Regions from separate parts of the Bacillus sp. SSR7 genome, predicted to be linked through region 2. Evidence: a T-box and tRNA genes for the amino acid it is inferred to sense, from the RefSeq annotation. Region 2 holds a T-box; the other holds one or more tRNA genes.

Region 1 (12,699 bases), 340 kb from region 2:
AGAAGATATAAATTTGCAAGTTCCGAAGGGAGCTTTTTTAGGTTTAGTTGGACCAAATGGTTCTGGGAAATCAACGTTGCTAAAATGTTTATTAGGCGTTTTAAAGCCAAAACAGGGAAGTATTCGTTTGTTTGGTGTTGATAGTAAGAAGTTTAAAGAATGGAACAAAGTTGGTTATGTGTCGCAAAAGGCAAATAGCTTTAATTCTGGTTTTCCGGCAACTGTGTTTGAAGTTGTGTCAATGGGACTCGTTTCGAAAAAAGGGCTATTTCGCTTTTTCACGAAAAGCGATAAGGAAAAGGTAGAAAAAGCGATTGCTGATGTAGGAATGAGTGAGTTTCAAGGGCGCAATATCGGAGAACTTTCTGGTGGACAACAACAGCGTGTATTTATTGCTCGTGCGCTCGTTAGTGATCCTGAATTACTTATTTTGGACGAGCCTACTGTTGGAATCGATGTGAAGAATGTAGAAAGTTTTTATGAGATATTAGAGGATTTAAACAAGAGGTTAGGAATCACATTAATTCTCGTTACGCATGATATGGGAGCTGTTACCGAGAAAGTAACACATGTTGCATGCTTAAACCAACATTTACATTTCCATGGAAATGTAGAGAAGTTCCGAGAGTTAGAAGATGCAGAAATGTCCGTCTTATATGGACATCATGTTCATCGTTTAGAACACGAGCATGAGCATCACGGGAGGATATAATGATACAAGATTTTTTACAATATGACTTTTTACGTAACTCTTTATATGCAGGGATTTTAATAGGACTTGTTGCGCCACTTATCGGTGTATTTGTTGTCATTCGTCGTATGTCGCTTATTGCAGATGCGTTAAGTCACGTGACATTATCGGGTATTGCTGCAAGTTTATTACTAGAAAAAACAATTTTCACAGGGGGATTTTTAAATCCTTTATATATGGGTATGATTTTTTCTATGGGTGGAGCGTTACTTATTGAAAAACTACGTACTGTATATAAACATTATCAAGAATTAGCGATTCCGATTATTCTTTCAGCAGGAATGGGAATTGGCGTTATTTTTATATCACTTGCAAATGGATTTAACACAGATTTATTTAGTTATTTATTTGGGAGTGTAAGTGCTGTAACAAGTACGGATTTAATAATCATTGGCATTGTAGCAATTGTTGTTATTGTAACGATTACTTTATTATACAAAGAGCTGTTTTTACTATCTTTCGATGAGGAATACGCTGTATCAACCGGTTTGAGTGCAAAGTGGATTCACTTTATTTTCATTATATTGGTTGCGCTTGTCATTGCGGTATCAATGCGTGTAGTGGGGGTTCTTCTCGTATCATCATTAATGACGTTACCAGTTGCAGCAAGTATTCGTATTGCGAATGGATTTAAACAAACAATTTTCTTCTCCATTTTATTTGGTGAAATTGCAGTAATTGGTGGAATGTTTGCTTCGTATCAACTTGATTTAGCACCAGGTGGTACAATTGTTATGATAGCGGTTCTTATTTTAATTGGTGCGATTTTATGGAAAAAGAAAAAAACTGCATAAAGTAGGGATAGATATGAATCTAACAGAAGCTTTACGCCTAATGAAAGATAAAGGATACAAACATACTGGGAAAAGGGAAGAAATGCTCAGGTTATTTGCAGCTCACAATCGTTATTTAACGGCGAAGGACGTTCTAGAGCATATGAAGGATGATTATCCAGGTCTTAGCTTTGACACGATTTATCGTAACTTAACGGTGTTTGCTGAAATCGGTGTTTTAGAACAAACGGAATTAAACGGTGAAAAACATTTTCGTTTTACATGTTCTATTATGGAACATCATCATCATTTTATTTGTTTAGATTGCGGAGGGACGAAAGAGATTACTTCTTGCCCGATGGATTTTATGAATAAAGATTTTAACGGTTATGAAGTAACTGGTCATAAGTTTGAAATATATGGCCGTTGTCCAAAATGTGCAAAGTAAAAGCTCGTCAGTTCTATAACTGACGAGCTTTTTTACGTAGAAAAGAAGGTTGCTCACAAATGTTGTGGGCAACCTTCTTTTTATTGTTCTTGTGTTTCTTTTTCTTTTTCTCGTTCAGCAGCCATTTCAGCAGCAATTACGTCGATTTCTTTTTTCAGTTCTTCTACCATTATTTCTTCTGGTACTTTACGAACGACTTGCCCTTTGCGGAATAATAGTCCTTCTCCGCGCGCGCCGGCAATACCGATATCAGCTTCACGAGCTTCACCAGGACCATTTACAGCGCAGCCAAGTACTGCAACCTTAATTGGTACTTGTAGTGTAGAAATGTACTCTTCCACTTCATTAGCGATACTAATTAAATCAATTTCAATACGACCGCAAGTTGGACAAGAAATAAGTGTTGCTGCATTAGATGCAAGGCCGAATGACTTTAATAGTTCACGCGCAACTTTTACTTCTTCAACTGGGTCAGCACTTAATGAAATACGTAGTGTATTTCCGATGCCTTTACTTAAGATTGCTCCAAGACCAGCGGCACTTTTTACAGTTCCTGCAAATAACGTTCCAGATTCTGTGATACCTAAATGTAGTGGATAATCAAAAGCACGTGCAGCTTTTTCGTATGCTTCAATTGCCAAGTTAACATCAGAGGCTTTCATAGATACGATAATATCATGGAAATCTAAGTCCTCTAAAATTTTAATGTGATGTAGGGCGCTCTCAACCATACCATCTGCAGTTGGGTATCCGTACTTTTCTAAAATGTGACGCTCTAATGAACCTGCGTTTACACCGATACGGATTGGAATACCACGTTCTTTTGCTGCATTTACAACAGCTTCTACTTTATGGCGACGACCAATGTTACCTGGATTGATACGTACTTTATCAATGCCGCCTTCAATTGCTTTTAAAGCAAGGCGATAATCAAAATGAATATCAGCAACAAGCGGAATGTTGATTTGTTTTTTAATATCAGCAATAGCATTTGCTGCGCGTTCGTCTGGAACAGCAACACGCACGACTTGACAACCAGCTTCTTCTAAACGTTTAATTTCAGCAACTGTTGCTTCAACATCATGTGTTTTTGTTGTTGTCATACTTTGTATAATTAATTCATTATTACCGCCAATTGTTAAATTACCGACTTTAACTGGACGTGTTTTTGTACGATGAGTCATTTCATTCACGAATAGATCGCTCTCCTTATAAAAGAAGTTTCTTATTTAGTCCCTTATATCAATGATAGTATACGTGATACAGGGCTATAGAAACCGAAGTGCTCGGTTTCACTTTTACTATTGTATCAGCGCCTTTATGTAATTGACAAGGATTAAGTGATTGCTTATTGATATAACGGGAATTTATAAGACTTTCCAAGTTGTATTTTTGTAGCAGTTGTATTTTTATTTAATTGTTTAAAATCATCAATTACTTTTTCGATAGAAGGAATTTTCTTCTTATTAATCGCTTCTGTAATGGAAAGAACCGTATCACCTGTTTTGACTTCAATTGTTTTATAAGTGACATCTGTTTCTTTTTCCGCCTTGTTTTCTTTCTTTTGTTTTGTATTTGTACTTTCTTGTTTTATCGTTTCGGCCGCATTTGTCTTTTTATATGAACTTAACATCGGTAAAGTGCCGATTTTTATATCGTAATAAAATATATAACCAAGAACAAGCACGAATAAGAATATACCTAATCTCTTCATATTCTTCACTCCTTTGCTAGGAATATATGCTTGTCCAAAAAAAAAATGCCTATTTAGGCATTTTTTTCGTTCGGTTTTGGAACTTCTTTAATTGTTAAGTATAGAACAATTAAAACAACTGCGATATAAATGAATGTTGAGCCAGGTACAACGATTTTGAATAAATCCATAATCATAAAGAAGATTGTTGGAATTGTGTAGCTGTAGGCAGTTAACGTCCATACTTGCTTATAAGATAATTTACGTTGACCACTCATAGCAGAACCGATAAACGCAAGTAAAGTAATTCCTAAGAAAGTAATGAACAATTGGAATAGATATACTAAGACTCCGATAACAGCTAGTAAAATTGGATAAATACTATCGAATACAGAAATGAAATCTTGCAAATCTTTTTTCTCAAGAGATGTCCCTAATAAATCATTGTAGGAGTATGTTTGCGTCTGGCCATTTCCTATAGAAACTACTTTATCTTTTAAAATAAATAAACCAGTTTTATTTTGATACTTTTCGATATCTGTTGTATTTGGATCAAATACGAAAAGAGCATCTCCCTCTTCTTTTTGAATAGGTTGTTCAATATCAGCTTTTAGTTCACCATTTTCGATTTTAAAATCAGGTAAATCTTTTTCAATTGCTTGATTTACCATAGTAACACTATCTTGGATAAAGCTACCGTAAAAGAATGTTCTTGGAATAGTAGTGATTAGACAAAGTAGCATAATATACAAAATGGTTTTTCCGATTTTTTGAAAACGGAATAGCGCCATATCTTTAGGCGAATATACGCTTTTGACTAATTGGGTAAATATGGACATAGATTCACTTCCTTTATGTATGTATAAAATCATTGTAACGTAGGAATCTAGGGAATCTCAAGATATATTATATTTACATATAGTAGAGATAACTAAATTTCTTTTTATTAATTTTCTTCTTTTAAATGAGAAAAATACAATTGACACTTTTCTTTTCTATATGGTAAATTTATCTTACATTTCTTAAAGGATATATCCGATAGGAATTCCTTTATTTGATGTATTGTTACATACATAATTGTGGACCCTTAGCTCAGCTGGTTAGAGCAGACGGCTCATAACCGTCCGGTCGTAGGTTCGAGTCCTACAGGGTCCATATCCATTTCACGTGTTTATTATGTCAGTAGGAAGCTTCCTTGTAGAAGGGGGCTTTTTTTATGAAATATATGAGCATTTTAATTGAAAAGAAGTGGGAATTTTGCTACTTTAATGATAGCAAGACAATGTGATTTATTTGTTTGCACCCTATGGCAATTAGGGTAGAATGTAGTTGTATGTCACTTAAGTGGCAATACATAAACTGGGAGGAATATAACAATGGCAAAACACGAATTACCAAATTTACCTTATGCGTATGATGCTTTAGAGCCTCACTTTGACAAAGAAACAATGAACATCCATCATACAAAACACCATAACACGTACATCACAAACTTAAACGCTGCTTTAGAAGGTCATGCAGAATTAGCTGACAAAAGCGTAGAAGAATTAGTTGCAAACTTAAACGAAGTACCAGAAGCAATCCGTACAGCAGTACGTAACAATGGTGGCGGACATGCTAACCACACATTCTTCTGGACGATCTTATCTCCAAACGGCGGCGGACAACCAGTAGGCGAACTTGCAACTGCAATTGAAGCGAAATTCGGTAGCTTCGATGCATTCAAAGAAGAATTCGCAAAAGCTGGCGCAACTCGCTTCGGTTCTGGTTGGGCTTGGTTAGTAGTAAATAATGGTGAGTTAGAAGTAACAAGCACGCCAAACCAAGATTCTCCTCTAACTGAAGGTAAAACTCCAGTTATCGGTTTAGATGTTTGGGAACATGCTTACTACTTAAATTATCAAAACCGTCGTCCAGACTACATCGGTGCATTCTGGAACGTTGTAGATTGGAACGCTGCTGAAAAACGTTACCAAGAAGCAAAATAATTGTAATAACGATAGAAAAAGCTAGGAGAATGCTCCTAGCTTTTTTCTATGCTTTCCTTTTACATAATTGGGCTTGTCTTTGGAAGACTAGAACATGAAGTAAAGGAGAGTTGTGTATGAAGTGGAAACATATAATTGGTGACGTTGAAGTGAATCGGGATTTAGTGTTATTACTCTTTATTGGAGGTTTATACACGCTCGCAATTTCTTTATCGAATACGTTTGTTAACATTTATTTATGGAAACAAACACAAAATTATGTGAATCTCGGCTTGTATAATTTGGCCAGCGTTGTATTGCAGCCCCTCACATTTCTTATAGGTGGGAAATTAGCGAAGCGTATTGATCGCTCGATCTTGTTACGAATAGGCGTAGGCACGTTAGCAATTTTTTTTATCGTTGTTTTAGTAGCGGGAAAAAGCGCTTCTCACTATATTTTATTAATGGGGGCTCTTTTAGGAGTCGGATATGGTTTTTACTGGCTCGCGTTTAACTTATTAACATTTGAGATTACAGAACCAGAAACAAGAGATTTCTTTAACGGGTTTCTTGGGCTTCTTACATCCTTCTCTGGCATGATTGGACCGATAGCAGCTGGATACACAATTTCACGTATGGAGAAGTGGAGTGGTTATACGGTCATATTCTTCCTCTCGTTACTGTTATTTGCAATTGCTGTCGTTTTAAGCTTTTTTGTATCTAAGAGAGAATGTGAAGGGCGTTATGAGGTTACACAAGTTTTGAAAGAGCGACGGATTGATAAAAATTGGGGGAGAATTACACGTGCTCATTTTTTCCAAGGATTGAGAGAGGGAACATTCATTTTTGTTATTTCAGTATACGTGTACTTAGCAACTGATAGTGAGCTTGCATTAGGGAAATATAGCTTAGTAAATTCTGCTGTATCATTTGTATGTTACTATTTAGTTGCTCGTATGTTAAAGAAAGAGTGGCGAAAAAAAGCAATTTTACTTGGAGGCATTATTTTATATGCTGTCGTATTTTTAGTTATATTCAATGTTACATACACAAAATTACTTATTTATGCAGCATGCATTGCGATTGCATACCCTATTTTACTCGTTCCATATGGATCGATGACATATGATGTAATTGGTAGAGCGAAAAATGCGAGAGAGTGGCGTGTAGAGTATGTTGTTGTCCGAGAATTATGGTTAAATGCTGGGAGAATTTGTTCAGTTTTAAGTTTTTTATGTGCTGTATTATTCTTTCCGCCTGAAAAGAGTTTACCTTTCTTACTATGTATTTTAGGTGCTGGACATTTTCTTATTTATTTTGCAGTTAAAAATGTCAAATATGATGAAGGAAATGCAGGGAACACAAGTGTTGTAGCACAAGGAACCACGCAGAATCAAACAGAACCAGAAGGTTAACTTATCGTTTGTTTTATGCTAGAATAGAAAAAGATGTAAGACAGCAGTGAGGACACCTGTATGAAGGTGTCCCTTTCAAATTACATAGCTGTTGGTAGAGGGGGTTTGTATGGGCAAGAAACAGAAACAACAAAAGAAAAAGACTCACGTTCCTTTTCGGTTAAACGTGCTGTTTTTCTGCGTGTTTTTAATGTTCTCCGCGGTTATTGTAAGGCTTGGTTATGTACAAATTGTTCGCGGTGAGGAATATAAGAATGAAGTGGAGAGGAAAGAAAACTCGACGATAAGTAATCCTGTACCACGTGGGAAAATATTTGACCGTTATGGGCGACCTGTAGTAGATAATGCAGCTGTACGTACGATTACATTTACAAAAATGAAAGGATCAACTGCAGAGGCTCGCTTAGAAACAGCGAAAAAATTAGCAGATTTGATTGAAGTACCGACAGATAAATTAACAGATCGCGATAAAAAAGATTATTGGCTTGCTATTCATAAAGAAGAAGCGCAAGAAAAAATTACGAAAAAAGATCGTCAAGAGTTTAAAGATAAAAAAATTGACGATAAAGAATTAGATGAGCGTCAACGAAATCGCGTGACGGAAGAAGAAGTGAATCAATTATCCGCAAAAGATTTAGAAGTACTAGCGATTAAAAGCAAAATGGACGGCGGATATGCGATGACGCCACAAGTCATTAAAAAGGATGCTACAGAACAAGAATATGCTATTATTAGTGAAAATCTAGCAGCATTACCGGGTGTAGATACGAATGTTGATTGGGATAGAAAATACGTTTATGATGATCTATTCCGAAGTGTACTTGGCGGGGTGTCAACGTCTGATGAAGGTTTACCGAGAGAAAGACTAGATTACTATCTTGTTCGTGATTATAACCGAAATGACCGCGTAGGAAAAAGTTATCTTGAGCAGCAATATGAAGATAGTTTGCACGGTAATAAAGCGGAAGTGAGAAATATTACGGATAAAAACGGTAATATTTTAGAAACGATTAATGTATCAAAAGGGCAAAGTGGTAACAATCTGAATTTAACAATTGATATGGAATTACAAAAGCGTGTAGAAGAAATTATCACGAAAAATTTATTGAGATATAAAGGGGGACAACCTCTTTTAGATCGTGCATTCGTTGTAATGATGAATCCAAAAAATGGTGAAGTTTTATCTATGGCAGGGAAACAGTTAGTAGAAGAAAATGGCGAAACGAAAGTGCAAGATTTCGCATTAGGAACGATGACAAGTTCTTATCCGATGGGATCAACTGTAAAAGGTGCGACAGTACTTACTGGGTATCAGACAGGTGCCATTCAACCAGGTTCAGTTCAACTTGATGAACCAATCAGATTAAAGGGAACGCCACAAAAATCTTCGTGGAAGACGATGGGATACATTAATGATTTAACAGCATTAAAAATGTCTTCTAACGTATATATGTTTAAAACAGCGATGAATATCGCAGGTGTTCAATATGTGAAAGGTGGTACGTTAGATATACCACAAAAAGCATTTGATACGATGCGATATTATTTCGGGCAGTTTGGACTTGGTGTAAAAACAGGTATCGATTTACCAAATGAATCTGCGGGTCAAACAGGTAGAGGAAATCAGCCAGGTTTCTTATTAGATTTATCAATTGGGCAGTATGACACTTATACACCACTTCAATTAGCACAGTATGTTTCAACAATTGCAAATGGTGGTTACCGTATGCAGCCGCAAGTTGTAAAAGAAATTCGTCAACCAGAAGCGAAACAAGGTGAAGTTGGAAAAGTCGTTCATTCAATGGAACCGAAAGTACTAAACCGTATTGATATGCCTGAATCACAAATTAAACGTGTTCAGGAAGGATTTAGACAAGTATTTAATGAGTCTGGTGGTACAGCTGCGAAATACTTTACAGGCGCATCATATAAAGCTGCTGGTAAAACAGGTACAGCTCAAACTGTGTATGGCGGAGATAAAGAGATTGGTAGAAAAGCAAACGGTGAGCGTAAAGAAACATATAACTTAACATTAGTAGGTTATGCGCCACTTGAAGACCCTGAAGTAGCATTTTCTGTTGTTGTACCTTGGGTAGATGATAAATCAGGTATTAACGGATATATTAGTCGTGACATTATGGACGCGTACTTTGATTTAAAAAAAATAGAAAATGGTGAAGCTACAAAGGAAGAAATAGATAATAAAAAGAAAAATAAAGAGCAAGATGATGAATAAAAAAGTTTTAAAAAAGCACACTATCTGAAAAGATAGTGTGCTTTTTTTTATGGTTCATGCATACGTTTTAATAAAGTGGACAAGCAGATCATATCGGAATTTTAAGGGATCTCACAAATGATACGTATGTATTCACTATGGGAGCGATTTTATGGACCAATCCTCAGTGAAGATGAACAGTGGTTACGGATTAATAATTTACCTAATGTTGATTCTTGTGGAACTTTACAAAACTTTTACAAACAATTAAAACCGAATTAATAGTTTAGCAGTATTCTTATATCTGTAATCCTGTTATTTCCGGTTACTTCTAGGAGGAAGAACACGTGAAATGGATAAGTGCATCGATTAAAGTTTTCATACTGTCGATATGTTTCTTTTATGTTGGCACGTCTACTGCATTTGCTGTGAATGAAATGGGAGAAGTGAGAGTTGATGGATCCTCAACGGTTTTTCCTATTATAGAAGCAGTAGCGGAGGAATATACAAAGGTGCATCCGAACGTGAAAATTTCCATCAGTGTTTCTGGAACAGGAGGAGGGTTTAAACGTTTCAGTAAAGGAGAAGTAGATATAAATAATGCTTCGAGAGTAATGAAACAAGTGGAAGAAAATGAAATGAAGAAAAACTCCATTCAGTTTACACCGTTTGAAGTTGCCTACGATGGTCTTACAATCGTTGTGAATCGTCAAAATACTTGGGTAGACAATATGACGGTAGACGAGTTACGTCTATTATGGAGTGAAGATGAAAGTGAAAAGCGATGGTCACAAATTCATTCATCATGGCCACGTGAACAGGTAAAGTTTTATGCGCCAGGTGTAGACTCTGGTACGTATGATTATTTTCAAAATGTCATCTTACAAAAAAGTCGCATTGTAAAAAAAGTCTCTTTGTCTGAAGATGATCAAGTTATTATGCAAGGGGTAATGAATGATAAAAATGCCATTGCTTTTGTAGGATATGCTTATTATATGGCCAATCGAGATAAGGTGAGAGCAATAAAAGTAAATGGTGTACTTCCGACGAAAGATACCATTCAATCAGGTGAGTATAAGCCGTTATCTAGGTCGCTATTTGTTTATGTGAATCATGCATCTATCCGAAATAAAATGAATGTAGCAAATTATATTGAGTTTATGATTCAGCATGTTGGTAATCTCGCTGAAGAGGTAGGATATGTAAAATTACCAAAAGAAAAATACAATGAACAGCTGCGGATGTTAACAGAAATAAAAAGGTAATGTCAGGGTGGAAAGGGGTTTTCATCTTTGGCTTATAATGACAAAAGTCAAATTACATTTTCTGTACAACATTTGATTGAAAGAAATACAAAACAAAGAAAAAAAACGCAGCGAATCAATCGAATCGTTCCATTATTACTAAAAATAATTGCTAGCGTGTCTATTGCGACGACACTTGGAATTATTTTTACGCTTTCTAATGAAACAATAATGTTTTTTCAAAAAGTATCATTGCTCTCCTTTTTGACAGAGAAAGAATGGTTACCTTTTTTTGAAGATCCTAAATTCGGTATATTACCACTTATATGTGGAACGGTACTTGTAACAGCAATCGCTATGTGCGTAGCAATTCCTATCGGTTTAGCGTGTGCCGTATTTTTAAGCGAATATGCTTCAAACAGTGTAAGAAAAGTATTAAAACCGATGTTAGAACTATTAGCAGGTATCCCGACAATTGTATATGGCTTTTTTGCATTAACAGTTGTTACACCGCTTTTACAACGGATTATACCTGATTTACAGTTTTTTAATGCGATTAGTCCAGGTGTTGTGATTGGCGTTATGATGATACCTACAATTGCCTCTCTCTCTGAAGACGCAATGAGAGCTGTAGCGAAAGGAACGAAAGAAGCTTCGTTAGCACTTGGAGCAACTCGGTTTGAGATGGTAAAACAAGTCGTGTTTCCTTCGGCTTTTACAGGGATTATGGCAGCGATTATATTAGCTGCTTCCAGAGCAATCGGTGAAACGATGATCGTTGTAATTGCAGCGGGATCCACGCCGAACGTATCGCTCGATCCGACACACTCTATTCAAACGTTAACGGCTTATATTGTGCAAGTGAGTTTAGGTGATGCTCCGCATGGAACAATTACTTATTACAGCATGTACGCTGTAGGCGCAACGTTATTCTTATTTACTTTTATCATGAACATCATTTCTCAGTTTATTATGCGCCGTTTTAGGAGGGTGACATAATATGCGAATGTTGAATCATAAAAAAATACAAGAAAATATGGCATCACGTTTTTTAAAAGATCGAGTTTACAAAACGTTATTTTATATAGCTATTTTGTTTTCAATAGTAATACTGCTTATTTTGCTTTTTCAAATTTTTGAAAAAGGTATAAGTTATCTTTCGTTAGAGTTCTTTACAAACTTCGCTTCGCGTAATCCGAAAGAAGCTGGGATCGCTGCGGCATTGTCAGGAACAATATTGTTTATGAGTATTGTTATACCAGTCTCCTTTATATTTGGAGTCGGAACTGCTCTTTATTTAGAACAATATGCGAAAGAATCTATATTTAAAAAGGTAATAGAAATTAATAATCAAACGTTAGCAGGAGTACCTTCCGTTGTATTTGGATTACTCGGCTTAACTATTTTTGTATATGCTCTTCATTTAGGTGAGAGTATCATTGCGGCGGCACTGACGATGAGTTTACTCGTCTTACCTACAGTTGTTGTAGCAAGTCAAGAAGCGATACGATCAGTACCAAGCTCATTATTAGAAGCTTCTTACGGATTAGGTGCTACGAAGTGGCAAACGATGTATCGAATTGTATTGCCATATGCTTTCCCAGGAATTATAACGGGTTGTACGTTAGCGATATCAAGAGCGATTGGAGAAGCGGCACCGTTATTAGTTATTGGGGCACTTGCATTTGCAAATTATGTTCCGTTTAGTATGTTTGATAGATTTACAGTTTTACCAATTCAAATTTTTAATTGGATGAGTAGACCTCAAGAAGAATTTCAGTATGTAGCAGCTGCTGGGATGATTGTTTTGTTAGGTTTATTGCTCTTGATCAATATATTTGTCCTATGGTTACGAAATCGAAAATAAGTTGGAAATGGATGAAAGGGGAATTCAAATGGTAGCAACAGTAGTAAATGTACAGGTGAAAAACGAGGAGAAAATTGAGACTGCGCCAAAGAAAGTAGTATTTGATACGAAAAACTTAAATTTATGGTACGGAGAAGACCATGCCTTAAAAGATATTAACTTAAGCATTCATGAGAATGAAGTTACGGCAATTATCGGGCCAAGTGGTTGTGGTAAATCAACGTACTTAAAAACATTAAATCGTATGGTAGAGTTAGTACCAATCGTGCGAACTACAGGCGTAATTGAATATAGAGAGCGCAATATATTTGATAAATCATACCCAG
Region 2 (12,699 bases):
CTAATACAACACGATGTCCGCGGCCTGGGCTTGGGTATGGATCTTTCGTTGATACGCGTTTTACATGGTCTGTAAATACTGTCGCTTTTAATTGGCTTACGATGTATTCTACATCTGCATCCATGTTACAAAGGCGTCCGCGTAATGTACCGTATTGACGAATTTTTCTCGTTAATTTTCTCGTATCAATTCCTGCTAATCCTGGAATGTTTCTTTCTTTTAAATAGTCATTTAACGAAATTTCATTACGGAAGTTTGATGGGTGATCACAAATTTCGTTTACGATTAAACCATTTACAGATGGGTGAATCGATTCAAAATCGTCACGGTTGATGCCGTAGTTTCCGATTAATGGGTACGTGAATGTTACAATTTGACCGCAATATGATGGATCAGATAATGTTTCTTGATATCCAGTCATTCCTGTTGTAAATACAACCTCACCTGACTTTTCGATTTCTCCTCCGAAACCTGTTCCAATTAATACTGTTCCATCTTCTAAGATAAGTTGTCTTTTCATACTAATGCACTCTCCTTTTGCCATGCGATCTTACCACCAACGATTGTCATTACCGGCCATCCTTGGCATTTCCAACCTGCGAATGGTGTGTTTTTTCCTTTTGATAAGAATGTTGTTGGATCAATCTCTTCTTCTTGTTCTAAATCAATGATTGTAATATCAGCTGTTCTACCTTCTTTCAGGCGACCTGCTTCTAAGCCGAATGTATCAGCTGGCTTTTCTGTTAAGAATTGAATTAACTGTTCTAGTGTAATAATTCCTTTTTTCACAAGGTTTGTGTATAGAAGTGGGAATGCTGTTTCAAAACCAGTAATTCCGAACGGTGCTCTTTCAATTCCTTGCGCTTTCTCTTCCGCTGTATGCGGTGCATGATCAGTTGCAATCATATCGATTGTTCCATCTAATAAACCTTCAATTAATGCTGCATGATCTTCTTTAGCGCGAAGCGGTGGGTTCATTTTAAAGTTAGGATCAGCTGATGGGATATCATCTTCACATAACACTAAGTGATGGGGTGTTACTTCTGCTGTTACTTTAATTCCAGCGCGTTTCGCATCACGTATAACACGTACAGATCCTTTCGTACTTACATGACATACGTGATAGTGACAATCTGCCGCTTCAGCAAGCAGTATATCCCTTGCAATATGTACAGATTCACATACTGATGGGATACCGTTTAATCTGTGTTTCTCAGAAAACTTCCCTTCATGTACACAACCTTTATTAATAAGAGTATTCTCTTCACAGTGCGCAACTACTGCCATATTTAATTTCGCTGCACGTTTCATAGCAGCTAACATCATGCTAGCATCTTGTACACCTACACCGTCATCAGTGAAAGCAAATGCTCCAAGTTCTTTTAACGTTTCGAAATCTGTCATTTCAGAACCCGCTTGACGTACTGTAATTGCTCCATATGGTAGTACGTTAACATGCGCTTTTTCTTTAATACGATTTTGTAAGTCTTCCATATGTTCTCTGCAATCTGGTACTGGGCGTGTATTTGGCATTGCGCAAATTGTTGTGAATCCACCTTTTGCCGCTGCTAGCGTACCTGTTTCAATTGTTTCTTTATGTTCACCACCTGGTTCACGAAGGTGTACGTGTACATCTACTAATCCAGGTGCGATTAACTTTCCGTTCACATCGATTACTTCAGCATTATCTGCCGTAATATTTTCTGCTACCTTAGCGATTTTACCGTCTTGTACGAGAAGATCCGTTGCTACGATTTTTCCTTCTTCATTCATATAACGACCATTTTTAAACAAATAATTCATGTTTCATTCCTCCTAATACATTTGGTAAGGCGCGTTTTAGTACAGCCATTCTTACGTAAACTCCATTTTCCATTTGTTTAAATATGCGTGAACGCTCACACTCAACAAGTTCACTTGCAATTTCAACATCTCGGTTTACAGGAGCTGGATGCATAATAATGCTTCCTTCTTTCATACGCTTTTCTCTTTCCACTGTTAATCCGTGTTTCTCATGATACTCTTTCATAATGTCTGTTTCATAGTGATCATGACGCTCATGTTGTACACGAAGTAACATCATTACATCCACTTCCGGAACAAGTTCATCTAATGGTTTGTATGTTCCAAATGTGTTGTCTTCATCTTTCCACTCTTCTGGACTTGCAAAGTAAATTGTTGCACCTAGCTTCGTTAATGCTTCTGCATTAGAACGCGCTACTCGGCTATGACGAACATCTCCTACTATTGCAATCTTCAAACCTTCAAATCTTCCAAACTCTTGTTTAATTGTAAGAAGGTCGAGTAGGCACTGCGTTGGGTGGTTTCCACATCCATCTCCAGCGTTTAAGATCGGGATATTCACCTGATCTTTTAGTTCATCGAAGTAGCGATCTTGCTCATGGCGGATGACCACTGCTTTTGTTCCGATTGATTCTAGTGTTCTTATCGTATCGTATAAAGTTTCTCCTTTTTGTACGCTAGATGCATCAGCTGAAAAGTTTAAAACATCAAGTCCTAATCTCTTCTCAGCAACTTCAAAGCTAAATCTCGTTCTCGTACTATTCTCAAAGAACAAGTTTGCAACAAAAGTTTGCTCTGTCGTTTTGCTCTCTTTTCCATTCGCAAAATCTTCTGCGTCTTTTAGGATTTCTGAAATTTCTAATTCCGATAATTCACTCATCGTTAACAAATGGCTCATCGTCATCCCTCATCTTTCTGATTTTTATGTTACTACTTTTGTATTTTTATAACAACCTTTGCATAAAAATACCCTAGTCGTGTGAGACTAGGGTGCAAGAAAGAAGCCACCCTTTCCGGTCTCACAGGACTGAATTAAAAGGTTATTATTATGAAGCAATCTGCTTAGATTGTTTTATTTGTTTCGTTTCTGGTAGTAGTAGATTTAACAGTACACCTACAATTGCTGCTAGTGCCATTCCTTCTACTTGGAATGATTCTCCTACGTGAAGTACCGCTCCACCAATACCGATTACTAGTATTACTGATGCAATCATTAAGTTTCGTTTGTCACTTAAATCTGTTTTATCGTCTACCATCATGCGTAATCCGCTTGATGCGATTACACCGAATAGTAAGATTGATACACCACCCATAACTGGTGTTGGGATCGAATGAATCAGTGCAGAAATCTTACCGATAAATCCGAACATGATTGCGAATACCGCTGAACCGATGAATAAGTATACACTGTACGCTCTTGTAATTGCTAGCACACCGATGTTTTCACCATACGTTGTATTCGGTGGTCCACCGATTAGTGATGCGATTAATGTGGCTACTCCATCACCGAAGATTGAACGGTGTAAACCTGGTTTTTTAATTAAATCTCTTTTAATAACATTTCCTAATACAATTTGATGTCCGATATGTTCTGAAATTGTTACTAGTGCAACTGGTACCATCAAGAGTACAATCTTCCATGAAAACTCTGGTGTGTATGTTACAAATGGTACTGTGAAATCTGGTACAACAAACCATTTTGCCTCAGCTACCGGCTTTAAGTCTACTAGCCCTTGGAAGTAAGCGAAAATATATCCGCCGATAATGCCAAGTAACACTGGTATGATACTGAAAAATCCTCTTCCGAATATTGAGCATATGATTGTAATTGCTAATGTTACTAATGCTACTGAAAAGTGTGTAAAGCTATATTTGCCATCCGCACCATTCATCGCCATGTTAACTGCTGTATGTGCTAAAGCTAGCCCGATTACCATTACTACTGGACCAACTACGATTGGTGGTAGTAATTTCATAATCCACTCTGATCCTGATTTCTTAATTCCGAGTGAGATTAAGATGTATACAAGTCCTGCTAGCAAACCACCAAGCATTGCTGCTCCGGGTCCCCCTGCCGTTTTCGCTGTTATAATCGGTGCGATAAAGGCGAATGATGATCCAAGATAGGCAGGTACTTGACCTTTCGTTATAAGAAGAAACGCTAACGTTCCTAATCCACTTGATATTAATGCTACTGACGGATTCAATCCTGTTAAAAACGGAACAAGCACTGTTGATCCAAACATTGCGAACAAATGTTGTATACTTAAAAATAACCATTTTCCCGGTTTCGGTACTTCATTAACGTCTAACACTGGCTTTTGTTCCATTGTTACATCCTCCTTCAGTTTAAATCTTTGCAATAAAAAAACTCTTTGTGCCTGTGCACAAAGAGTCCTACACTTTCGTATGCCAAATTTGACATATGAAAGCCAAGACCCTTTGGCAGCCTCACAGGACTACATTTAAAAGGGCTTTACTTATCGTATATGCTTACTCGATCTTGTTGATCTGTCTCTTGCAAATCAACTTCGATACGCTCTTCACTTGATGTTGGAATGTTCTTTCCTACATAATCAGCGCGAATTGGTAGTTCACGATGACCTCTATCAACAAGAACCGCCAATTGGATTTGTGATGGTCTACCTAAATCCATAAGAGCATCCATTGCTGCTCGAACCGTTCTGCCTGTATATAATACATCATCCACAAGGATAACTTTTTTCTTCGTAATATCTACAGGGATATCAGAACCTTTTACAAGTGGTTCTTTATTTTTCGATTGTAGTGTTAAATCATCTCGATATAACGTAATGTCTAACTCTCCAACTTCCATTTCTTTTCCTTCAATTTGACCAATTCGTTCTGCCAAACGTTGTGCAATAAAAATTCCACGAGTTTTAATTCCGACAAGAACACAATTATCGACACCTTTATTTCGTTCCACGATTTCATGACTAATTCGTGTTAAAGCGCGGCGAATCATTTGGTCATCTAAAACGACAGCTTTCTCTTGCATGCTCTACACCTCCAAGCTTTTTTCTTGCGTGAGAGTAATGGTATAAAAAAAGTCCTCTCAGCGTGTGCGAGAGGACTTTTGAAAAAGGGTACAGCATACCCTATGTATTTCAAACCGTTACCTTCTCAACCTCACAGGGCTGTGTTAAAGGATCATTATTTAACTGTTGTCAGTATCTCAGTTTTCTTATGATTTGTCAATACTATTTTCGTAAAATATTTAATGCGTCTTCAAACACTTCTGGAATCGGTGCCTCAAACTGAATATATTCACCAGTACGAGGATGGTCAAATCCTAAAATACCTGCGTGAAGTGCTTGTCCATTCATGTCTAATGTTTTCTTTGGTCCATACTTTGGATCTCCTGCAAGTGGATAGCCAATATATTTCATATGAACACGAATTTGGTGTGTACGCCCTGTTTCTAAGCGACATTCTACAAGTGTGAAATCTTTGAATCGCTCTAACACTTGGAAATGCGTAACAGCATGCTTACCATTTTCATCAACCGTCATACTTTGACGTTCTTTCTTATCACGAGCAATCGGAGCATCAATCGTTCCTTTATCATGCGGAATAACACCGTGTACAATCGCTTTGTAACGTCTCGTTACTGTTTTTGCTACAAGTTGATTTACAAGTGATTCGTGTGCCATATCATTTTTAGCAACCATTAATAAGCCTGATGTATCTTTATCAATACGATGCACGATACCTGGGCGCATTACACCGTTAATGCCCGATAAGTCTGTACAATGGTGCATAAGACCGTTCACAAGCGTACCACTTGTATGACCAGGCGCTGGATGTACAACCATACCACGTGGCTTATTAACAACTAATACATCTGCATCTTCATAATAAATTTCTAAGTTCATATCTTCTGGCTGAATATCTAACTCTTCTGGCTCAGGAATCGTCACTGTAATTTCATCATTTTCTTTAACTTTATAATTCCCTTTTACAGCTTTTCCATTAACTGTCACAACGTCATCTTTAATCCATTGCTGTACTTGTGTACGTGACCATTCATTATTTATTCCTGCAACGAATTTATCAATTCGCTCATTTTTTTGTTCTTCTGCAACTGTTACTTGTACTACTTCACTCATTCAATTACTCCTTCGTTTTCTTGCCTTCTAATAATGTTTGAATAATAATTAATACAACACCAATACATAATGCCGAATCAGCGATATTGAATACTGGATAGTTGTACGAGAAAATATACACGTGAATGAAATCCACTACTTCTTGTCTAAATACACGATCAATAAAATTACCAATTGCTCCGCCTAAAATTAGACCTAATGAAATTCCTAGAAGCTTGTCTGTTTTTGCATATTTTTTCATATAAAATACGATAAATGCTACAAAAACGACTGTAATAATGTAGAAAAACCACATTTTATTTTCTAAAATGCCCCAGGCAGCTCCTCTATTTCGATGTGATGTTATGTATAATACATTATCGATAATCGGAATGCTCGTACCCAATTCCATGTTCTTTACAATTAGCCATTTCGATATTTGATCGATGGCAATGACAAATAACGCTATTACATAATATATCATTTTCATTTCCCCCACAAAGACAGTGTACCTCAAAATTTTAGCATAGCTGCAACCTTTTCACAATGAACCTTTATAGAAGAATAAAATAAATTAAAAAAAGGTAATATAATATCGTTGTGCCCATTCATACATTTACTTTTTCATAGAAAAATTCATGAATGGTACGTGCAGTCGGCATCGTTTTCATTTGTTTTACCGACATTACTCTCCCTGTGTCTTCACAAATACCATACATATCTATTTCCATTTTAAATAATGCACGTTCTACATCTTTTAAATCCTCTTTTATATCATGTAATAATAGTTTTTTCTTTATCTCTTCCTTAATTTCATACCCAAGCTCTTCGCTAAACTCTGTATTATATTTGTACATAACCTCTTTAGCTAGCCTCTCTTGTAACTCTTTTCGCATCAATTGCAATTCTTCTTTGATTTCCATATACATTTCATTCACGTGTACATTCCTCCCAGTTGCAATGTACGATTAGTGTGTCCGAAATTTATATGCTTACCTCTCACACATTTTTCCTTCATAGGAAAGAGAGTGAAAGTTATTTCAATATACTGTTAACCAAAAAAATGACTGCACTTTACGTGCAGTCACCCCTTATTATTTTACATAATTTTCTTTAACAACCGTTGCACAACGCTCACATAATGTTTCATGTTCAGCATCTTTACCAATTGTTTCTGAAACTACCCAACAACGTTCACATGTTTCACCAGTTGCTTGAGCAACAACAACCGCTGTATGTTCATACTTCGGTGCATCTGCTGGCGCTTCTTCCATCATGCCACCAAGTTTGTACTCAGAAACGATGAATAATTGCTTTAAGTCTTCGTTAATAGACTCTAACATAGCTTTCATTTCTGCAGTTGGATATAGCGTAATGCTTGCATTTAATGACTTACCGATTACCTTTTCATTACGAGCTACTTCTAACGCTTTTAATACGTCATCACGCAATGTCATAAATGCATCCCATTTTGTTTTCAATGCTTCTGCACCATCTAATTGTACAGCTTCTGGCATATCAGTTAATTGTACACTTTCTTCTGTTACACCCGGAATGTATGGCCATACTTCATCAGCTGTATGCGGTAAGATTGGTGTTACAAGTTTCGTCAATGCAACAAGAACATCATATAATACAGTTTGAATTGCACGACGATCTTCATGGTTTGCACCTTCAATATATAAAATGTCTTTTGCAAAGTCTAAGTAGAATGAACTTAAATCAATTGTACAGAAGTTATGAATTGCATGATATACAGCAGCGAAGTCGTACGTCTCATATGCTTCTTTTACTTTTGTAATTAAGTCATTTAATTTCACCAACATATAACGATCTACTTCACGAAGTTCAGCTACAGCTACTGTATTTTCACTTGGCTTAAAGTCGTCTAAGTTTCCTAATAAGAAACGGAATGTGTTACGGATTTTACGATACACTTCTGCTACTTGTTTTAAAATATCATCCGAAATACGTACATCAGATTGATAGTCAACAGAAGATACCCATAATCGTAAAATATCTCCGCCTAATTGATCCATAATTTTCTTCGGTACGACGATGTTTCCAATCGACTTACTCATTTTACGTCCTTCACCATCTAATACGAAACCATGACTTAGTACGCCTTTATATGGCGCTTTTCCTGTTACAGCAACTGCTGTCGATAATGAAGAGTTAAACCAACCACGATATTGGTCAGATCCTTCTAAATATAAATCTGCTGGACGTTGTAAGTCATCGCGCTCTTCTAATACCGCTTGGTGAGAAGAACCTGAGTCGAACCATACATCCATGATGTCTGTTTCTTTACGGAATTCACCATTTGGGCTACCTGGATGTGTAAATCCTTCTGGTAATAGATCTTTCGCTTCACGCTCAAACCATACGTTAGAACCGTGTTCACGGAATAAATCAGCTACATGGTTAATTGTTTCATCCGTAATAATTGGATCACCATTCTCAGCATAGAATACAGGAATTGGCACACCCCATGCACGTTGACGAGAAATACACCAGTCACCACGGTCACGAACCATGTTATGAAGACGCGTTTCGCCCCATGCTGGTACCCATTTTGTTTCCGCAACAGCTTCTAATAGCTCTTTACGGAATGCTTCAATAGATGCAAACCACTGTGCTGTTGCACGGAAAATAATAGGTTTTTTCGTTCTCCAATCATGTGGATATGAATGCGTAATGAATGTTAGCTTCAGTAATGCGCCTACTTCTTCTAATTTTTCTGTAATTGGCTTGTTAGCTTTATCATAGAATAAGCCTTCAAATCCAGGTGCTTCCTCTGTTAATACACCTTTATCATCAACTGGGCAAAGTACTTCTAAGCCATACTTTTTACCAACAATAAAGTCATCTTCCCCGTGTCCTGGTGCTGTATGAACACAACCTGTACCTGCATCTGTTGTTACGTGATCTCCTAGCATAACTAATGAATCACGATTGTAGAATGGATGCTTTGCAACTGTATACTCAAGTTCGCTACCTTTTACCGTTTTCACAACTTCAGCGTTTTCCCACTCTAACGTTTTTGCAACTGTCTCAAATAGTTCAGAAGCAATAATATATTTTTCATCATTTACTTTCACGATGCTGTATTCAAGTTCTGGGTGAACAGAAATACCTAAGTTTGCTGGCAACGTCCAAGGTGTTGTTGTCCAGATAATGAATTTCTCATCACCTTCTAATACGTTCTTTCCGTCTTTTACAGGGAATGCTACGTAAATAGATGCTGATTTTTTATCTTGGTATTCAATTTCAGCTTCTGCTAAAGCTGATTCACTCGTTGGTGACCAGTAAACTGGTTTTTGTCCTTTATAGATATAACCTTTTTTCGCCATATCACCAAACACTTTAATTTGTTGTGCTTCATAAGCTGGCTCTAAAGTAATGTATGGGTTATCCCAATCAGCACGTACACCTAAACGCTTAAATTGCTCACGCTGACGTTCTACTTGTTCATATGCATACTCTGCACATAACTTACGGAACTCAGCAACTGTCATTTCTTTACGCTTTACACCTTTATTTGTTAAAGCTTGTTCAATTGGTAAACCGTGTGTATCCCAACCTGGGACATATGGTGCACAGAAACCAGTCATTGATTTATAACGAACGATAAAGTCTTTTAATACTTTATTTAATGCATGTCCCATATGAATGTCACCATTCGCATATGGAGGTCCATCATGCAGTACAAATAAAGGACGACCTTTCGTATGTTCTTGTACCTTTTCATAAATATTCATTTCCGCCCACTTTTCTTGCATTGCAGGCTCACGTTTTGGTAAATTCCCACGCATTGGGAACTCTGTTTTTGGCATTAGTAATGTATTTTTGTACTCCATGCTCAATTCCTCCTTACATGTATAAAAGAAAGACCTAAAAAACGGAATAAAAAAGAGACTTTCTCATCCCAAAAAGGGACGAGAAAGTCTCCCGCGGTACCACCCTAGTAGATCCTATACGTATGTATACAATCCTCTTTATATTCTTAACGCGAATATACGCCTACGCTTACTCTATTTGTTCAGCGCGGAACTCCAGGGTGATATTCCCATTATCTCCTTATCCTGAGCTTACACCATCCTCAGTTCGCTATATAAGGTATGAAAAAGGTACTTATCCCTATCTTCGTTTTTCTTAATAAATATGTTGTTTAAAATTATATGTAATAATGAGAAAAACGTCAAGCTTACACTGTTTCTTCTTTTTTCAACAGCTCGTCTACTTCGTCTTCTAACTCAATTAGTTTATCCCAATCATCGTTGTTTAACATTTCAAGCTGTGTTTCTAATAACATACGGAAACGAGTGCGGAATACTTTCGCTTGTTTCTTTAGCTCTTCAATATCAAAAGCAACTTTTCTTGATTTTACTAAAGCTTCGTTAATAATACGGTCTGCATTCTTTTCAGCTTCACGTACAATTAATTTTGCCTCTTTTTGCGCATTACGTTTTACTTCTTCCGCTGCTTCTTGTGCAACAACGATAGATTTGTTTAACGTATCTTCAATATTAGAGAAATGATCTAACTTCCCTTCTAATTGCGCAACTTGTTCTTCTAAAGCTTTTTTCTCACGAATGACTAATTCATAATCTTTGATAATTTGATCAAGAAACTCATTTACTTGATCCTCATCATAGCCACGGAATCCGCGACCAAATTCTTTGTTATGAATATCTAATGGTGTTAACGGCACAACGCCACCTCCAAGTAGTTATCTAAATTTCCTCTTTCAATTATATCTTTTCTTCGACAAAATAGGAGGATTTCCTTCTAAAAAACCAATCATTTTAGTATACCATACAAAATTCTCCATTTGTCGCGCTTTGTTCTACCTTCTACAGAAAACAATTTACTGCGTCCATATCCTCTCACTGAAAAAACATCTCCTGGATAACATTCATAAGAGGTTTGCTCCACTGTTTTCCAATTCACTTTTACTAAACCATTTTTTATGAAAGGTTGTACTTTTTGCCTAGATATATGTAACATTTCAGCTAACATAACATCTAAACGAAGTGAAGAAACTGTTCCGGATTTCTCCCCCCACGTTTCTTGTATCTGTAGAATTTTTTCCCCTTGCACTGGTAATAAGGAGACTTTCACTTTTCCTATAGATTGTAAGTTCATCTCAATATAAGATACAACTTCTTTCGCGACTACAATTTGGGCACGATCTTCTTGAAGCAAAATATCACCACATTTTTCTCTCGTTAAACCGAGAGACATAAATGTACCTAATATTTGCCTATGCTCTAGCGTATAAAACTTGGAAGGATAGTCAATTTCCAATACTTCTACTTGAAATTCCTCTTCATTTACTACTAGATAGTCCGGATAAATGAGTGCTCTTTTGCGCTCTGCTTGAGACGTTGCACCATCAAACTGTACAGCAACATCTCCTTGCCCTATTACCATCGTGACAATTTGTTGTTGTCTTGGATCAAGAAAGTCTGTTAACTTCACTTGATGGTACTCCGCTGCTCGCTTCCACTCTAACACTTTATCCACAAAGACCACTTCATCAGGTCTAAAATGCTCGTAGATGCTCATGTATTTAACCTCTTACTATAAGAAATAGCCGAATAAAGTTACTAAACCACTTGTAGCAAGTCTCAACGCAAAAATCGCAACAAGTGGTGAGATGTCAATCATACCAAGCGGCGGAATAAATCTGCGAAATGGTTCTAAATACGGTTCACAAATACGGGCAAGAAAATCTCCGAAAGTTGATTCCTTTGCACCTGGGAACCATGATAGGAGAATGTAAATAATAAGTGCCCACGAGTAAATCTCGATAGCAGTAACTAAAAGCCTTAAAACTGTTTCCATGGCGTATTACCACCTCTTTATATTTGTGTCTTCTTCTTCACCGAATAACTCTGAAATTGCCCCAACTATATCTACATTTTCAGGCGTACACATAAATGTTTTCGGTCCTATTTTTTGAATGTCCCCGCCTATAGCGTATACAGTACCACTTAAAAAGTCAACGATACGTACAGCTTGATCCGTAGACATTCGTTGTAAATTAATCACAACAGCTCGTCTACCTTTTAAATGGTCCGCAATTCCTTGCGCTTCCGAATATGTGCGTGGTTCTAATAAAACAACTTTTGAAGATTGCTTCGCTGTTTCAATACTCACAACATTTTGTTTCGTTTGCGCTTTTGGAAACGTAACATCTTGTTGTTCTGGCGGATCTTGCTGCTTCTTCATGTCTGTTTGCTCCTTTTCATAACTATATTGAGCTGCTTCTTTTTCTTCAGGTGTATCAAAAAAGAAGTATTTTACTTTTGACCAACTCATAATAAGATTCTCCTTCCTTTTACGCTTTTCCTACTAAAATCGTCCCCAAACGAATGTATGTAGCACCTTCTTCAATTGCAATGGTGTAATCATTAGACATTCCCATTGATAATTCTTTACATGGCGCATGTAATAATTCTAACTCCTGTACTTCTGTTTGTAGCATACGTAATGTCTTAAAACAGCGTCTGATTTCTTCCTCTTCTTCTGTAAATGGAGCCATTGTCATTAGTCCAACCACTTCAATCTTATCCAATTCTTGCAAACTTTGAATAAAAGAAACGGTTTCTTCTATTGCCAATCCTTGCTTTGATTCTTCAGATGATGTTTTCACTTGAATAAAACATTTCACTTTCTTATCCGCACGTTTTTGAATTTCTTTTGCAAGTGAAAGACGATCTAATGAATGTAAATAATCGATTTCATTAATGATTTCTTTTACTTTTCTCGTTTGTAATGA

Evidence for each region. The T-box of region 2 lies ahead of ileS2 (isoleucine--tRNA ligase). A T-box ahead of a tRNA ligase gene usually reads a tRNA of that ligase, here a tRNA-Ile.
Region 1: it has a tRNA-Ile gene. The T-box ahead of ileS2 (isoleucine--tRNA ligase) is inferred to sense a tRNA for this amino acid. The anticodon was not compared.

The regions. Positions count from the first base shown of each region.
Region 1 covers NZ_JBVVXV010000002.1:222,311-235,009, forward strand. Annotated here, with positions in the region: gene AC0NJG_RS05130 (metal ABC transporter ATP-binding protein) at 1-712, shown strand, start outside; gene AC0NJG_RS05135 (metal ABC transporter permease) at 712-1,545, shown strand; gene AC0NJG_RS05140 (Fur family transcriptional regulator) at 1,559-1,972, shown strand; gene ispG (flavodoxin-dependent (E)-4-hydroxy-3-methylbut-2-enyl-diphosphate synthase) at 2,053-3,156, opposite strand; gene AC0NJG_RS05150 (hypothetical protein) at 3,321-3,686, opposite strand; gene AC0NJG_RS05155 (DUF1189 domain-containing protein) at 3,740-4,504, opposite strand; tRNA gene AC0NJG_RS05160 (tRNA-Ile) at 4,747-4,820, shown strand; gene sodA (superoxide dismutase [Mn]) at 5,042-5,653, shown strand; gene AC0NJG_RS05170 (MFS transporter) at 5,770-7,047, shown strand; gene AC0NJG_RS05175 (peptidoglycan D,D-transpeptidase FtsI family protein) at 7,157-9,283, shown strand; gene AC0NJG_RS05180 (hypothetical protein) at 9,401-9,544, shown strand; gene phoX (phosphate ABC transporter substrate-binding protein PhoX) at 9,610-10,527, shown strand; gene pstC (phosphate ABC transporter permease subunit PstC) at 10,555-11,505, shown strand; gene pstA (phosphate ABC transporter permease PstA) at 11,507-12,373, shown strand; gene pstB (phosphate ABC transporter ATP-binding protein) at 12,402-12,699, shown strand, end outside.
Region 2 covers NZ_JBVVXV010000002.1:566,520-579,218, reverse strand. Annotated here, with positions in the region: gene AC0NJG_RS07150 (carbamoyl phosphate synthase small subunit) at 1-520, opposite strand, end outside; gene pyrC (dihydroorotase) at 517-1,803, opposite strand; gene pyrB (aspartate carbamoyltransferase) at 1,787-2,701, opposite strand; gene uraA (uracil permease) at 2,850-4,133, opposite strand; gene pyrR (bifunctional pyrimidine operon transcriptional regulator/uracil phosphoribosyltransferase) at 4,280-4,822, opposite strand; gene AC0NJG_RS07125 (RluA family pseudouridine synthase) at 5,025-5,933, opposite strand; gene lspA (lipoprotein signal peptidase LspA) at 5,938-6,396, opposite strand; gene AC0NJG_RS07115 (TraR/DksA C4-type zinc finger protein) at 6,521-6,850, opposite strand; gene ileS2 (isoleucine--tRNA ligase) at 7,007-9,772, opposite strand; T-box leader at 9,844-10,068, opposite strand; gene divIVA (septum site-determining protein DivIVA) at 10,120-10,626, opposite strand; gene AC0NJG_RS07100 (YlmH family RNA-binding protein) at 10,716-11,483, opposite strand; gene AC0NJG_RS07095 (YggT family protein) at 11,499-11,762, opposite strand; gene AC0NJG_RS07090 (cell division protein SepF) at 11,769-12,239, opposite strand; gene AC0NJG_RS07085 (YggS family pyridoxal phosphate-dependent enzyme) at 12,259-12,699, opposite strand, start outside.